2 regions of the Azospirillum palustre genome follow, and region 2 is predicted to be linked to the other one. Evidence: riboswitches for the same ligand, from Rfam matches in the RefSeq annotation. Region 2 holds a riboswitch; the other holds the start of a gene.
The links. A riboswitch is a leader RNA that binds a small molecule or an ion and turns the genes downstream of it on or off. The one in region 2 is predicted to bind cobalamin.

Region 1 (7,146 bases), on a different contig from region 2:
AGGCGAACAGCGCGAAGCACAGCACCTTCATCAGGAAGACGGGATAGAGCACGAAGGGTGCGGCGACGGCGAGCAGCAGCAGAACGGCGGCGATCAGCACGGTTCCGGCACCGTGGGACGGGCCGCGCAGGGCGACCGGGGTGGAGTTGCTGGCGACGCTCATGGATCAGCGCTCCCGTCCGAAGAGGCCCGCGGGCTTGATGAGAAGAACGATCGCCATCACGACGAACACGACGATGTTGGAGGCCTCCGGGTAGAAGACCTTGGTCAGCCCCTCCAGCAGGCCCAACCCGAGCCCGGTGACGATGGCGCCGAGGATCGACCCCATGCCGCCGATCACCACCACGGCGAAGACGATGATGATCAGGTTGGTCCCCATCAGCGGTGACACCTGATAGATGGGGGCTGCCAGCACGCCGGCCAGACCGGCCAGCGCCACGCCGAAGCCGTAGGTCAGCGACACCATCACCGGCACGTTGATGCCGAAGGCCTGCACCAGCGTCGGGTTCTCCGTCGCCGCCCGCAGATAGGCGCCCAGCTTCGTCCGCTCGATGGCGAACCAGGTGCCGAAGCAGACGGTGAGAGAGGCGACGACGACCCAGGCGCGGTAGTTGGGCAGGAACATGAAGCCCAGATTCTGACCGCCCTTCAGCGCGTCGGGAATCGGATAGGGCTGGCCCGACACGCCGTACTGGTGGCGGAAAGCCCCCTCCAGGATCAGCGCCAGCCCGAAGGTCAGCAGCAGGCCATAGAGGTGGTCGAGCTTGTAGAGCCGCGACAGCATCGACTTTTCCAGCGCGATGCCAAGCAGCCCGACCACCAGCGGCGCAACCACCAGGGCGCCCCAATAGCCGATCCCGGCATAGGTCAGCAGCAGCCACGCGACGAAGGCGCCGACCATGTAGAGCGCGCCATGGGCGAAGTTGATGACGTTCAACATGCCGAAGATCACCGCCAGCCCCAGGCTGAGCAGCGCATAGAAGGAACCGTTGATCAGTCCGAGCAGAAGCTGCCCGAACAACACTTGGGGCGGAACACCCAGCAGGCTGAACATCTCCGCGTCTCTCCCGGCTCGTGGTTGTTGTTTTTTGGGGTGTTGTTTTTGTTTTGGATTGAGTGGCAGTCGATTGACGTCCTCCGGCCCCGCCCAATGGGCGGGCGGGACCGGAGGACGGCCTAACGCATCACTTAACTGCCACTCACTTCACCGCCCCTCACTTTACCAGAGTGCAGCCGCTCTGCTTGGGATCCATGAAGGCGGTGTCGGCCGGGATGGTCTTGACGATCTTGTAATAGTCCCAGGCCCCCTTCGACTCGGCCGGGGTCTTGACCTGGGCCAGATACATGTCGTGGAACATGCGGCCGTTGGCGGCGATCTTGCCCTTTTTGGCGAACATGTCCTCGACCGGCAGCTCGCGCATCTTGGCGGCGACCTTGTCGGCGTCGTCGGTCTTCGCCGCCTCGACCGCCTTCAGATAGTGCTTCACCGCCGAATAGACGCCGGCCTGCACCATGGTCGGCTTTTTGCCGGCCTTGGCTTCGAACTTTTTCGACCACTCGCGGGTCTGGTCGTCCGCATCCCAGTAGAAGCCGGTGGTCAGCATCAGCCCCTGCGCCGATTGCAGGCCCAGCGCATTCACGTCGGAGATGAACATCAGCAGGCCGGCCAGGCTCTGGCCCGACTGGGTGATGCCGAACTCCGCGGCCTGCTTGACCGCGTTGACGGTGTCGCCGCCGGCATTCGCCAGACCGATGACGTCAGCGCCCGAGCCTTGCGCCTGCAACAGGAAGGAGGAGAAGTCCGACGTGCCGAGCGGATGGCGCACCGAGCCGGAGATGGTGCCGCCGAGCGACTTCACCATCTTGGTGGTCTCCTCCTCCAGCGACTGGCCGAAGGCGTAGTCGGCGGTCACGAAGAACCACTTCTTCTTGCCCTGCTCATACAGGGCACGGCCGGTGCCGGCAGCCATGGCGTAGTTGTCGTAGGTCCACTGGAAGCCGTAGGGGCTGCACTGCGCACCGCTCAGCGCGGTGGCGCCCGGACCGGACATCAGGAAGATGCGCTTCTTGTCCTTGGTGATGCCCTGCACCGCCAGGGCGGCGGCGGAGTTCGGCACGTCGGCGATGACGTCGACGCCGCCGGTGTCGACCCACTCGCGCGCCTTCGACGCGGCGATGTCGGCCTTGTTCTGGTGGTCGGCGACGACGATCTCGACGGGCGCGCCGGCGACCTTGTTGCCGAACTCCTCCGCCGCCATCCGCGCGGCGATGGCGGAGCCTTCGCCGGCGAGATCGGCGTAGATGCCGGAGCGGTCGTTCAGCACGCCGATGCGGATGACGTTGTCCGACACCTGGGCGGAAGCCGGGGCCGCAATCGAGATCGCAGTCCCGGCGAGCGTCAGCATGGCGGTGCCGGCGAGAAGAAGCGTGCGCATCGGAAGGTCTCTCCCTCTTGGTCTTCGTTGTCGGCCGATCCCCATGGCGGGGACCGATGCCGTGCCTGGAGCAGGCAATCTGGCACGGATCCGGCGGTTCGCCGCCCTGCCCCTCGATGGGGTCGGGACGGCGTTCGCGCCGGCGATGTCGGGGGCTGGAGCGCCTACACGCCGAGATAGGTGTGCAGCTTGTCCATGTTGGCGTGGAGCTGGTCGTTGGGGATCATGTCGACCACATGGCCTTCCTCCATCACGTAATGGCGGTCGGCGATGGTGGCGGCGAAGCGGAAATTCTGCTCGACCAGCACGATGGTGAAGCCGCGTGCCTTGAGCGCCCGCACCGCGACGCCGATCTGCTCGATGATGACGGGAGCCAGACCCTCGGTCGGCTCGTCCAGCAGGATCAGGGTGGCGCCGGTGCGCAGGATGCGGGCGATGGCCAGCATCTGCTGCTCGCCGCCCGACAGGCGTGTTCCTTGCGTCGAGCCACGGCCCTTCAGGTTGGGGAACAGCTCGTGGATCTGCGGGACGGTCATCCCGCCCTCCTTCACCACCGGCGGCAGCGTATCAGCGCGTGGATGGTGCCGCGGCGAACCTGGAGGTTCACCTCCTTCACCGCCACGAACCCCTTGAACTCCTTCGTCAGGTTGCGCGCTTCCAGGATGATGTCGTCGTTCGGTGCGGCGTTCATCGGTCGCGAATTCTCCTCCCGTTCGTCCTTATGTCCCGGGCATATGCCCGGCGGCCGCCGTGCGGCGGGACGTTTCACCGATTGTTGTACGCACGAAGCATGCCACATGCAGGGTCGCTTCGGCCGGGCCGCCGGCCCCATTGTTTCTCCGCGGGTTTCTCTTAAGGGTTCGCTGCCCGTCCCTCGTGCCCCTCCCTCCTTAGCGTCGAAAAGTGTCGGATCCCTGGACACTCTGTCTGCAAAACATGACAGCATCCAAAGTGTCTGCATGCAAGATCGTCTGTGTGGCAGACGCCTTATTGCGGGCTTGCCAAACAGGCGCGGCACTGCGATGGTGGCCGCCCGACGGTGCCCTGCCCGTCCTGATGGACGGCGGGGATAATAGGGAATGCGGTGCGGAGCTTTCCGGGTTCCCAGGAAGCGCCAATGCCGCGGCTGCCCCCGCAACTGTAAGCGGCGAGCGTCCCGTCCATCATGCCACTGGCCCTCCGCGGCCGGGAAGGCGGACGGCATGCGATGACCCGCGAGCCAGGAAACCTGCCGGCGGACTTGACCGACCTTTCCCAACCCCGCCGGGTGTGGCGGGAGAACAAGGATGCCTTCGATGACCGCCCGTTCGATCAACACCGCTGCCGCCGGCTCCGCGGCCCGCAGCGCCGCCCAAACCGCGGTCGCCGCCTTTGCCGCGATCCTGCTGGGCAGCTTCCTGCTGTACGGCGTCGGCTTCGCCCAGCCGCAGCAGATCCACGATGCGGCGCACGACGCCCGTCACTCCTTCGCGTTCCCCTGCCACTAAGCAGCGGGTCATGGATCTGATCCGGCGGCTGTTCACAGCCGCTTTGGTCGCGGGCGTGCTCTCCGGCACGGCCGCTTCCGTCGTTCAGCAGGCGACGACCGTCCCGCTGATCCTCGAAGCCGAGAAATACGAGGTGGTGACCCCGCCTCCCGCAACCGTCGCCGCTCCGGCTCCGGCTGGGGCTCCGGCCGCCAGCCACGCCGAAGGCCACCAGCATGGCCCCGTGCGCGAGGTCGGCGAAGGCGTGCCGGTCACGCTGGACGAGGCGATGCAGCGCATCGGCCTGACCATTGCCGCCAACCTGATCGCCGGCGTCGCCTATGCGCTGCTGCTGGCGGCCGCGATCCTGCTGGCCGGCCGGCCGGTCGATGCCCGGCGCGGGCTGGTCTGGGGCATGGGCGGCTTCGTCGCCGTGTCGCTGGCCCCGTCCTTCGGTCTGGCGCCGGAACTGCCGGGCATGGCCGGGGCGGAGCTGGAGCTGCGTCAGCTCTGGTGGCTGTCCGCCGCGGCCGGTGCCGGCGTCGGCATCGCCGCCCTCGCCTTCGCCCGCAACCGTCTGGTCATCGCCGTCGCTGTTCTGGCCGCAGCGCTGCCCCATCTGATCGGCGCGCCGCATCCGGAAAGCGCCGAGGGTGCCGTTCCCCCGGAACTGGCCGCCCGCTTCGTCACCGCCTCGCTCGGGTCCGCCGCCCTGTTCTGGGCGATCCTCGGCTCCGTCTGCGGCTGGCTGATGAGCGGCGTGGTCCAACCGGCCGAACGGCAGCCGGCCCTGCGGGTTCAGCCCGGCGCGCGTTAAGGAGGCTCCATCCCATGTCCGCTCTTGCGAAAACGGCCGCCGGCAAGGTTCCGGCGACCGTCATCACCGGCTTCCTCGGCGCCGGCAAGACCACGCTGATCCGCGGCCTGCTGGAAAAGGCCGACGGCCGCCGGCTGGCGCTGATCATCAACGAGTTCGGCGACGTCGGCATCGACGGCGACATCCTGCGCGCCTGCGGCAACCCGACCTGCACCGAAGACGACGTGATCGAGCTGGCGAACGGCTGCCTGTGCTGCACCGTCGCCGACGACTTCGTCCCGGCCATCGAGAAGCTGCTGGCCCGGCCGGAGCCGCCCGAGCACATCGTGATCGAGACCAGCGGCTTGGCCCTGCCCAAGCCGCTGGTCCAGGCTTTCAACTGGCCGGCGATCAAGACGCGGGTCACCGTCGACGGCGTGATCGCCGTGGTGGACGCCTCGGCCGCCGCGGAGGGCCGCTTCGCCCCCGATCCCGCCGCGCTGGAGGCCCAGCGCGACGCCGCCGGCACCGTCGATCACGAAACTCCCATCGAGGAAGTGTTCGAGGACCAGCTGCTCTGCGCCGACCTGATCGTCGTCAACAAGACCGATCTGCTGGCCGACGGCGACCTCGCCCGTGTCGAGAAGCTGATCCGCGGCGCCCTCGCCCATACGGTCGGCCGTGACGCCAAGCTGGTCCGCGCCTCCCAGGGCGCGGTCGATCCGCTGGTCCTGCTCGGTGTCGGTGCGGCGGTGGAGGACGATCTCGCCAACCGTCCCAGCCACCATGACGACGAAGACGGCCACGACCACGACGACTTCACCAGCTTCGTGGTGGAGCTGCCGGTGCAGCCCGACCCGGCCGCGTTGGCGATGACGCTGGAGAAGGTCGCCGGCCTGCATGGCGTTCTGCGCCTGAAGGGCTTCATCGACGTGCCCGGCAAGCCGATGCGCCTGCTGGTCCAGGGTGTCGGAACCCGCATCCAGACCCACTACGACCGGCTGTGGAAGCCGGGCGAAGAGCGCCGCAGCCGTCTGGTGGTGATCGGCGAGACCGGGCTGGACCGCGATGCGGTGACGCGGGCGCTCGTCGGGTAAGAGTTTCGGGTAAGAGTTAGGGTATTGCGGCGTCCGCCCCCTCCTTGACCTTCACCGTTTTCGAGGGGGGAGGGGGCGAACGCTCCTGGACATCGAACCATGCACCTGCTTGCCGCCCGCCAGGACGAACTGGACGCCGGCCCCCAGGCGGAAGATCTGGGGCAGACGCCGGCCGACCTCGTCATGCTGTCCTTTTCCGACAGCGACCTGACCGCGCTTGCCGCCGCATGGCGGGCGGGCCGCAAGCGGCTGCCCGGCCTGCGCCTCGCCAACCTCAACCGGCTCGGCCATCCGCTGTCGGTCGATCTCTACGCCGACACCGTCGTCGCCAAGGCCAAGCTGGTCGTCCTGCGCCTGCTCGGCGGCAGCGGTTACTGGCGCTATGGTCTCGACCGGCTGTCCGCCCTTTGCCGGGACCGCGGCATCCCGCTCGCCGTCCTGTCCGGAGAGGCGCAGCCCGACCCGAACCTGACCGCCTACGGCACCGTTCCGCCGGACGCCGCCGACCGGCTGTGGCGCTATTTCACCGAGGGCGGCCCGGCCAACATCGGCCATCTGCTGGCCTGCGCCGCGACGCTGGCCGGAACGCCGCTGCCCCATGAAGACCCGGCTCCCGTCCCACGCTTCGGCGCTTACGACGGCTGGACCGGCCCCGCAACCGCCCCCATAGCTGCCGACTCGCCGGTCGCAGCCATTGTGTTCTACCGCTCCCACCTGCTGGCCGGCGACCTCGCCCCGGTCCATGCCCTGTGCGACGCGCTGGCCGCGCGCGGACTCGCCCCCCGGCCGCTGTTCGTCGCCAGCCTGAAGGAGCCGGACTGCGCCGCCTGGATGCGCGCCAGCCTGACCGCGCAGAACGCCGCCATCGTCGTCAACACCACCGCCTTTTCGGCGGCGCGCGAGGACGGTTCGCCGCTGGAGGCCAACGGCAGCCCGGTTCTGCAAGCCATCCTCGCCACCACGCCGGAAGCCGGCTGGCAGGCGTCCTCGCGCGGGCTGGCGCCGTCCGACCTCGCGATGAACGTCGTGCTGCCGGAGATGGACGGCCGCATCATCGCCCGCGCCATCGCCTTCAAGACGGCGGGGGAGCCCGACCCCGACCTGCAATTCGCCGCCCCGGCCCTGCGCCCGATCCCCGACCGCGTCGCCTTCACCGCAGACCTCGCGGCGAGCTGGGTCCGCCTGTCCCATACCCCGCGGGCGGAGCGGCGGGTCGCGCTGGTGCTGTCCGACTATCCCGGCCCCGGCGGCGGCATCGGCCATGCCGTCGGTCTCGACAGCCCGACCAGCACCGTGGCGATGCTCCACCGCCTGTCCGCCGAGGGCTACAGCCTGTCCGCCATTCCGGACAG
Region 2 (7,146 bases):
CGAGGCGACGATCATCGAGCGGGTGGCGAAGGCCCGGTGCCGGCCGCGCAGCAGATACCAGGCGCTGACCGACAGCACGAAGACCGAACCGGTGACGTAGCCGGCGCTGACGGTGTGGACGAATTTCGCCTGCGCCACCGGGTTGAACAGCAGGTCCCAGAAGGAGGCCAGTTCCATCCGCATGGTGTCGGGATTGAATTCGGCACCGACCGGATTCTGCATCCAGCCGTTGGCGATCAGGATCCACAGAGCCGACAGGTTGGAGCCGATGGCGACCAGCCAGGTCACTGTCAGGTGGCCGAGTTTCGACAGCCGGTTCCACCCGAAGAAGAACAGCCCGACGAAGCTGGATTCCAGGAAGAAGGCCATCAGCCCTTCGATGGCCAGCGGGGCGCCGAAGATGTCGCCGACATAGTGGCTGTAATAGGCCCAGTTGGTGCCGAACTGGAACTCCATGGTGATGCCGGTGGCCACCCCCATGGCGAAGTTGATGCCGAACAGCTTGCCCCAGAACCGGGTCATGTCGCGCCAGATCGGCCGGCCGGTCATGACATGGACGCTTTCCATGATGGCCAGTAGGAAGGACAGCCCCAGCGTCAGGGGCACGAACAGGAAATGGTAGAGCGCCGTCATGCCGAATTGCAGGCGTGACAGGCTCATCGGATCGAGATCGAACATCGCGGGTCTTCGAATCCTCAACGCGGCGGCGCCGACAGCGTCAGATGGCGGTCCATGGCGGACGCATCGACGACCGGGCGGTGCGCGCCGTCGAACAGGAACATCCGCATCGCCACGACCACGCACAGCTTGACCAGCAGGGTCGCCGTGATGGTGCGGGAGAGCGGGGAGGGGAAGAAGCGTGACCGGGCCGCCGGGCGGCAGGGATCGGAGGGCGGAGCGGATGCTCCGCCGTCGCCTCGCATGCTCATGTCGGGTCCTTTCGGACAAGGAGAAGGCGTTCGGCCCGATGGGCCGGCGCGGCTGTCTGGATGGCGGCTCGGTCAGATCGCTGGAGACGGGGGCGGGAACGGGGGTGGTCCGCGCGGCCAGGCGCTGCCCGAAGGCCGACCTGGGAGCGGGGCGGAGGACGCGGGAATGGGGCGCCACAGGACGGGACGCGACGCCGGCACCGGACATTCGACGGGGGGCGGAGTCTGGCTGTTGCCGTGCAGCAGCGGCAGGCAGAACAGGCAGAAGGCGCCGTCATGCCCATCGCCGGCGGGTGCCCCGTCGCTGCGCCGGCCTGGCGCGGTTTCGGCGGTGATGCGCTCGCCGGTCCGCCGGTCGATGACGACGAGGCCGGCGGAGGTGCAGATGACGATGCGGTCGCCGAGCAGGTCCTGCGCGAATGGCAGTGTGAAATCGGCGGACGCGGAGCCGGCGGACGGCTGCGGCTGGCCGGCGGCCAGGATTTGCAGGGTCAGCAGAGCCAGACAGGCCAGGGCGCCGATGCGCAGCCGTGTGAAGAGGCTGGAGCCGCCATCCCGCCATGCGTTGCGCAGCCGTGCCTTGCGCAGCCGGCCGGGCGCGGCGCGGCCGATGGCGGCGCGCGGCGGTCGGTCCGGAAAGGGCAGGGCGTCGGTCATGGCGGATGGTTTCGCGGACAAGGCCGCGCGAATGGGTTCAATGAGCGGGAGGTGGCGGCCACGCCATCCTTTCCGTTTGTATTGAGTCCGCACGATGGCGGATCCCCGGCACGGAGGAGGCTTGGTTTGCTCGGACGGGCCGCAGGCGACCGCGGGAGAGATGCCGGGGCTTTCTGACCGTCACGCGGGAAATCCAGGCAGGTCCATGGACCGCGGCATCGGGATGCCACGCGGTGGACGCGCCGTCAGGATTGCGGACGGAAAGGGAAGGGAGCGCCGGCTCAGCCGGCGGCAGGCGGTGCGCGGGCCTGGAGGCTTGACAGGAACCAGCCGGCCGCGATCACGTCGCCGGGCAGGGTCCGGGCATCGGCCATCGCCATGCTCTCGGCGGGACCGGCCGTCTGCACCTGCGGCGGGAGCCCGGCGCCGGTGACGGTCGGGCAGAGCGGGCAGTGATCCTTCGCGGCACTGCCGGAGCCGGAGCCGTCTTCAGGGGCGACCGGCTGGCCGTCGGACCCGATGAACACCGTCTTGAAGCCATCCACCGAACAGATGGTGACGGCTTCGGCACCCGCCGGGGCTCCATCCAGCGCCATCGCCGGCATCACCATGCTCCACACCATCATCTGCAGCACAAACGCCAGCGCGCCGGCCATAAGGCCAGCCCGGCGGATGCGGTCGATGAGGGGGCGTAGACGAAGCACGGGACCCGTTTGCTCCTGGGGGGCCGCCATCGGGCGAGACGGTCAAGTCATTGCACGGAACACGGATCCGGGCAAGTCATTACTCCGGAAAGGGACATCGGGCTGTCCGGCAGGGCCGGCCCCGCAAGGCCGGCGCCGCCATCCGGTGCCTGTCTTTTCCTCAGAAGGTCTTGGTGACGTTGAGAAGGATTTTCCGGCCTTCGCCACGCGCCGCGCGTCCGTCAAGATACCTGTAATACGGCGTGAAGTAATTGCGGTCGGTCAGGTTCTTGGCGAAGAGCCCGACCGAGAACCGATCGCCGGTGTAGCTGGCCGACGCGTCGATCGTGGCATAGCCGGCGGTCTTGTAGAGGTTCATCTGGTCGATGTTGGCCGACGACACCGCATGGATCCCGCCGCCCACGCGCCAGCCCTCACCGTCTGCGGTGCGGGTGTCGTAGTCCAGCCACAGGCCGCCCGAATGGCGGGGAACGCCCGGCAGCGTCGATCCCGCGGGCGCGCCATTGGGAATGTCCGCCGTCAGTTCGGCCCTGGTGTAGGCATAGTTCGCGATCAGCTTCCAGGGGCCCGACGGCTGCCAGACCAGATCGGCCTCGAAGCCCTTCGACATCTGCTGGCCGTCAGGAATGCTGGTCAGCATGAAGGGGTCGGCCGGGTTGGTGACGGGGACGTTCTCGCGCTCGATCCGAAAGACGGCCAAGCTGCCGGAAAGCCCCGTCCCGCTGTCGAACTTGACGCCGACTTCGGCCTGACGGGAATATTCCGGTTTGGGGCTGCCGGCGTAGAAGGTGAAGGGATTGGCCTTCATTCCTTCGGAATAGCTGGCGAACGCCGAAATCTGGTCGGTCAGATCATAGACGGCGCCGATGCGGGGCAGGATCCGCGTCTCGTTGAGCGTGTCGCTACGGGCATAGTTGATCGATACCGAATCCATTCCCAGATAGGCCAGCCGCAGGCCACCCAGGAGATGGAGCTTTCCGAGCGTGGATTGCAGCTGGGCGAAGCCGCCAGCCGTCGTGTAGGTGGCGTCGCCGTCGGTCATGGCCAACCCCTGGGGCATGGCCCATTTCGGCCATGCCCCAGGGGTCAGCAGATCGACCGAGCCGACCGGCATCATGTCCATGTACATCAGCGACCAGTCGCCGATACGCGAATAGTCCGCGCCGACCAGAAGCCGATGCTCCATCGCGCCGGTGGTCAGGCGTCCTTCCACCGAGGACGAAAGGCTGAGTTCGCTCTGCCTGCCGGGAACGAAGGAATTGTACAGGTTCCACGAACTGCGCCCGGCGTCCGGGGCGTTGGCGATGATGATCTGGGTCGTCTGGTTCACCTCGTTCCTGCCGTAGCGGAACTGTGTCTTGCTGGACCAATCGTCGTTGAAGTCATGGTCCAGCGTCACCGTTACCTTGCGGGTGCTGGTGTGGCTGTCCGGGACGTCCGGATCGCCGATATAAAGATCGCGCGACAGGCGGAAATCTCCCGCCACCGTTCCCCAGGCGGGAAGCGCCTGATACTCCTGCTGGCTCCACCGCGAGACGTAGCCGTCGACCGTCAGCCGGGTGTCCGTTCCGTTGCCGAAGGTCAAGGATGGGCTGAAGGAGTATCGTTTGGTCTTGATCAGATCGACGTCGGAACCCGACCGGACGTAGCTGCCGTTCATCCGGAACAGCACTGTCCCGTCCCCGCTCAGGCGCCGGTTGATGTCGAAGGACGGCTCCGTGTAGCCGTTGCTGCCATAGCTCAGGCCGACGGTGGCGAAATCGCGGTCCTGCGGTTTTTTGGTGACGATGTTGACCACACCGCCCAGAGGCGTGCCCACGCCGCCGCCGTAGAGGATCGCGTTCGGGCCTTTCAGCACTTCGATCCGCTCGATGCCGGCCATCGCATTCGGATCGCCGGTGTTCAGATAGCTGGTGATGCCGTCGCGATAGATTTCCGCCTGGAAGCCGCGCAGGATCGTCGATTCATAAGCGGGGGTTTGCAGAAGTGCGGAGCCCTGCGCGCCGCTGACGTTCTTCAGGCCTTCGGCTATGGTGGTCACGCCCTGGTCGCGCAGCAGCTGTGGCGTCACGACCACGACCGATTGCGGCGTTTCCTTCAGCGGGGTTTCCGTCTTGGTTGCGCTGCTCGTGGTGACGGCCCGATAGCCGTCGATGACAGCGCCGCCATCGCCTGCATACAGCGTGATCGGGTCCAATTGCACAGCGTCCTGAGCCGAGACGGTGCCCGTCGAAAGCACGGCACCGACCAGCAGGAGCGCGCCCTGTCCATGGGAGAGCGTCATGAGGGAGAATGCACTTTCAAAAAGAATGGGTCAGATCCGATCGTCGAGCAGCCATTTCCCGACAGGCTGCCGTCCCGCCCGCCTGGAATCACGGCATGGCGATGGTGCAAGCGCGCAGGAAGGAGCCGGCGTGACGGTCACGCCGTGTCGAAGGCTTCGCTCGTGATGCGGACGGAAAGGGAAATGGAGTGCCGGTTCAGCCGGCGGCCGGCGGTGCGCGGGCCTGGAGGCTGGACAGGAACCAGCCGGCCGCGATCGCGGCGCCGGGCAGGGCCCGGGCGTCTGCCGCCGCCATGGTCTCGGCAGGAACGGCTGTCTGCGCCTGCGGCGGAAGCCCTGCACCGGTGACGGTCGGGCAGAGCGGGCAGTGATCCTTCACCGGGCCGGTTGACCCGGAGCCGTCGTCAGAGGAAGGCTGCCCGTCGGACCCGATGACGATCGTCTTGATGCCATCGGCGGAACAGATGGCGATGGCTTCCGCCCCCGCCGGCATCCCGTCCAGCGCCATCGCCGGCATCGTCGCGCTCCACACCATCATCTGGACAACGAACGCCAGCGCCCCGGCCAGAAGGCCGGTTCGGCGGACGCGGTCCATGACGGAGCGGGACAAAAACACGGTGGGATGGTCGCTTACGGCTGGCACCGCCGAAGGTTGCGGCAGCCAAGTCATCGCACGGAAGCGGAAGCCGGGCAAGCCACAACGGAGAGCCGGTGATCCAGGCCGGAAGGCTTTACACCGGGCGGCCGGGCGCTGCCGCGGCCGTCCGGTGGGATGAGGCCGGTCAGGCGCCCTGGTGAAGGCGCTGGTTGAACAGTGGTCCCTGGCTGTAACGGTGCAGCGCCTTGGCGGCGGCAAGGACTGCCAGGTCCGCCAGCGGCTCGATGATGATGACGCTCATGTAGGCGACGCCGAAGCTGCCGACCTCCGCGAGGTTTTCCGCTGTGAAGCCGTGGCCGTAGATGGCCCAGAAGGCGACCCAGGCGACGATGCCGCCCTGATAGGCGGTGGAGAGCGCGAGAGCCTGCGAGTATTTCAGTTCGACATAGGGGGTGGCGGCCGGAACGATGCGCTTCGCCAGCAGGCTGATGCCCCACAGCGGCACCAGCAGCGTGGTGACGTTCATGCCGTACTGCGGCAGGTCGAAGGGAGCGAAGAATACCCCCTGGATCAGCAGGCCGGCGGCGAGGCCGATGGCGGCGGCACCAGACCCGAACAGCAGAAGCAGGGTCGAGCCGAGGATGAGGTGGACCTCCGACACGCCCACCGGATGATGCGGCAGAACCTCGAAGAAGCAGAAGACGAGAGCCGTGGTGATCAGGCTGCGCAGTCCCAGCGAAACGGCCCCGCCGTTGCTGTGGATGGTGTCGAGCGCCATTTTCCCGGCAAGGGCGAAGGCGCCCGCCGCCGTTGCGTAGCTGAGGAGAATCTTGGCGCCGTCGACGACGCCGGGTTCGATATGCATGCCGCTTTCCCTTTCCGAACCTGCCCTGAATTGAGTCGGGAGCGCCGCGGCGGGGGCAGCCGCGCGCGTCATTCCCCGATCCTTCGGGGCGGTATGCCGGCTGGATGGCTTGCGGAAAGCGGAACGGTCGGGGCCGTGCATCGGCAAGCGATCACCGGGGCACCCCGCCCGAGGATTTTCGTTCGGTTAGGGCAGGTCTCCTGGCTTGCGGGTCGTTGCCACGCCGTCCGGCCTTCCCGGCGCGGTCGGTCTCCCGAGGGGAGCCAGGCGCCAGTGACACGGATTTGGACGATGCGGCTCGCCGCTCACAGTTGCGGGGGCAGCGCCGGACTTGCCACCGATCCCTGACGGGGGCGGCGCACCGGCTTCCCTCTTAGCCCCACAGCTTGGCGATGCGGGGAACCATAACCATCGCCACGGTAGGGTGAACCGCCGCCGCCGTCAAGAGCGGCTCCCGGTCTTCGAGGAATGCCGGGCCGGAATACTGGAGGACCGGCTTTCCTGGAAAGGGCCATGATCGATGTCGGGGCGACGATCCGCTTTGCAGTGACCGACGTGAAACTTCGTATAAAAAGCGTTCGTCCAGAGTATCGCGCCTGGGCTATGGTGGTCCGCATCGTGCCTTGGGCACGGTTTCAAGGTCGGCGGAGCGGGATGCTGCTGAAGCGGAACGGACGGGGACGGGTGTGGCGGACCGGCTGCTTGGCCGGAGCGGTCGCATTGCTGTTCCAGATCGTTTCCTGGGCCTGGATGCCCGCCTGGATTTCGACGGCCAAGGCCGAAACGAACCGGATCGTGATCTGTACGGCGGACGGGTTCAAGACCGTGGCTCTGGACGATCACGGCGTCCCGGCCGACCCGGACGGCGCCCCTTCCGATGCGGGCGTCGCCGATGGCTCCTGCCCCTTGTGCCCCCTGGTCGGCGGTCTGGCGATGCCGCCGCTCGGCCTGCTTCCGGTGACCGTCGGATACGTCCGGCATGGGCCCGAGTTCCTGCCCGGACGCCGCATCGCCGCCGGATGGTTCCTGTCCTCCCTTCAAGCCCGGGCGCCGCCGGCCAACGGTTGATCCGTCTTCGGCATCGGTGGGTTTTCAGACCCGCCATTGCC

Region 1: another riboswitch for cobalamin. It lies ahead of CRT60_RS08745 (CbtB domain-containing protein); the one in region 2 lies ahead of CRT60_RS11995 (energy-coupling factor ABC transporter permease).

Annotation. Positions count from the first base shown of each region.
Region 1 is NZ_PDKW01000039.1:565,523-572,668, forward strand. It holds partial or broken gene CRT60_RS08720 (branched-chain amino acid ABC transporter permease) at 1-163, opposite strand, end outside; gene CRT60_RS08725 (branched-chain amino acid ABC transporter permease) at 167-1,054, opposite strand; gene CRT60_RS08730 (ABC transporter substrate-binding protein) at 1,215-2,435, opposite strand; partial or broken gene CRT60_RS08735 (ATP-binding cassette domain-containing protein) at 2,600-3,001, opposite strand; partial or broken gene CRT60_RS08740 (ABC transporter ATP-binding protein) at 3,001-3,126, opposite strand; cobalamin riboswitch at 3,456-3,685, shown strand; gene CRT60_RS08745 (CbtB domain-containing protein) at 3,731-3,922, shown strand; gene CRT60_RS08750 (CbtA family protein) at 3,933-4,718, shown strand; gene cobW (cobalamin biosynthesis protein CobW) at 4,733-5,794, shown strand; gene cobN (cobaltochelatase subunit CobN) at 5,894-7,146, shown strand, end outside.
Region 2 is NZ_PDKW01000040.1:472,136-479,281, reverse strand. It holds gene CRT60_RS12025 (cytochrome ubiquinol oxidase subunit I) at 1-678, opposite strand, end outside; gene CRT60_RS12020 (hypothetical protein) at 696-929, opposite strand; gene CRT60_RS12015 (DUF2946 family protein) at 1,002-1,586, opposite strand; gene CRT60_RS12010 (DUF2946 family protein) at 1,868-2,290, opposite strand; gene CRT60_RS12005 (TonB-dependent siderophore receptor) at 2,451-4,574, opposite strand; gene CRT60_RS12000 (DUF2946 family protein) at 4,771-5,190, opposite strand; gene CRT60_RS11995 (energy-coupling factor ABC transporter permease) at 5,357-6,037, opposite strand; cobalamin riboswitch at 6,211-6,459, opposite strand; gene CRT60_RS11990 (DUF2946 domain-containing protein) at 6,551-7,105, shown strand.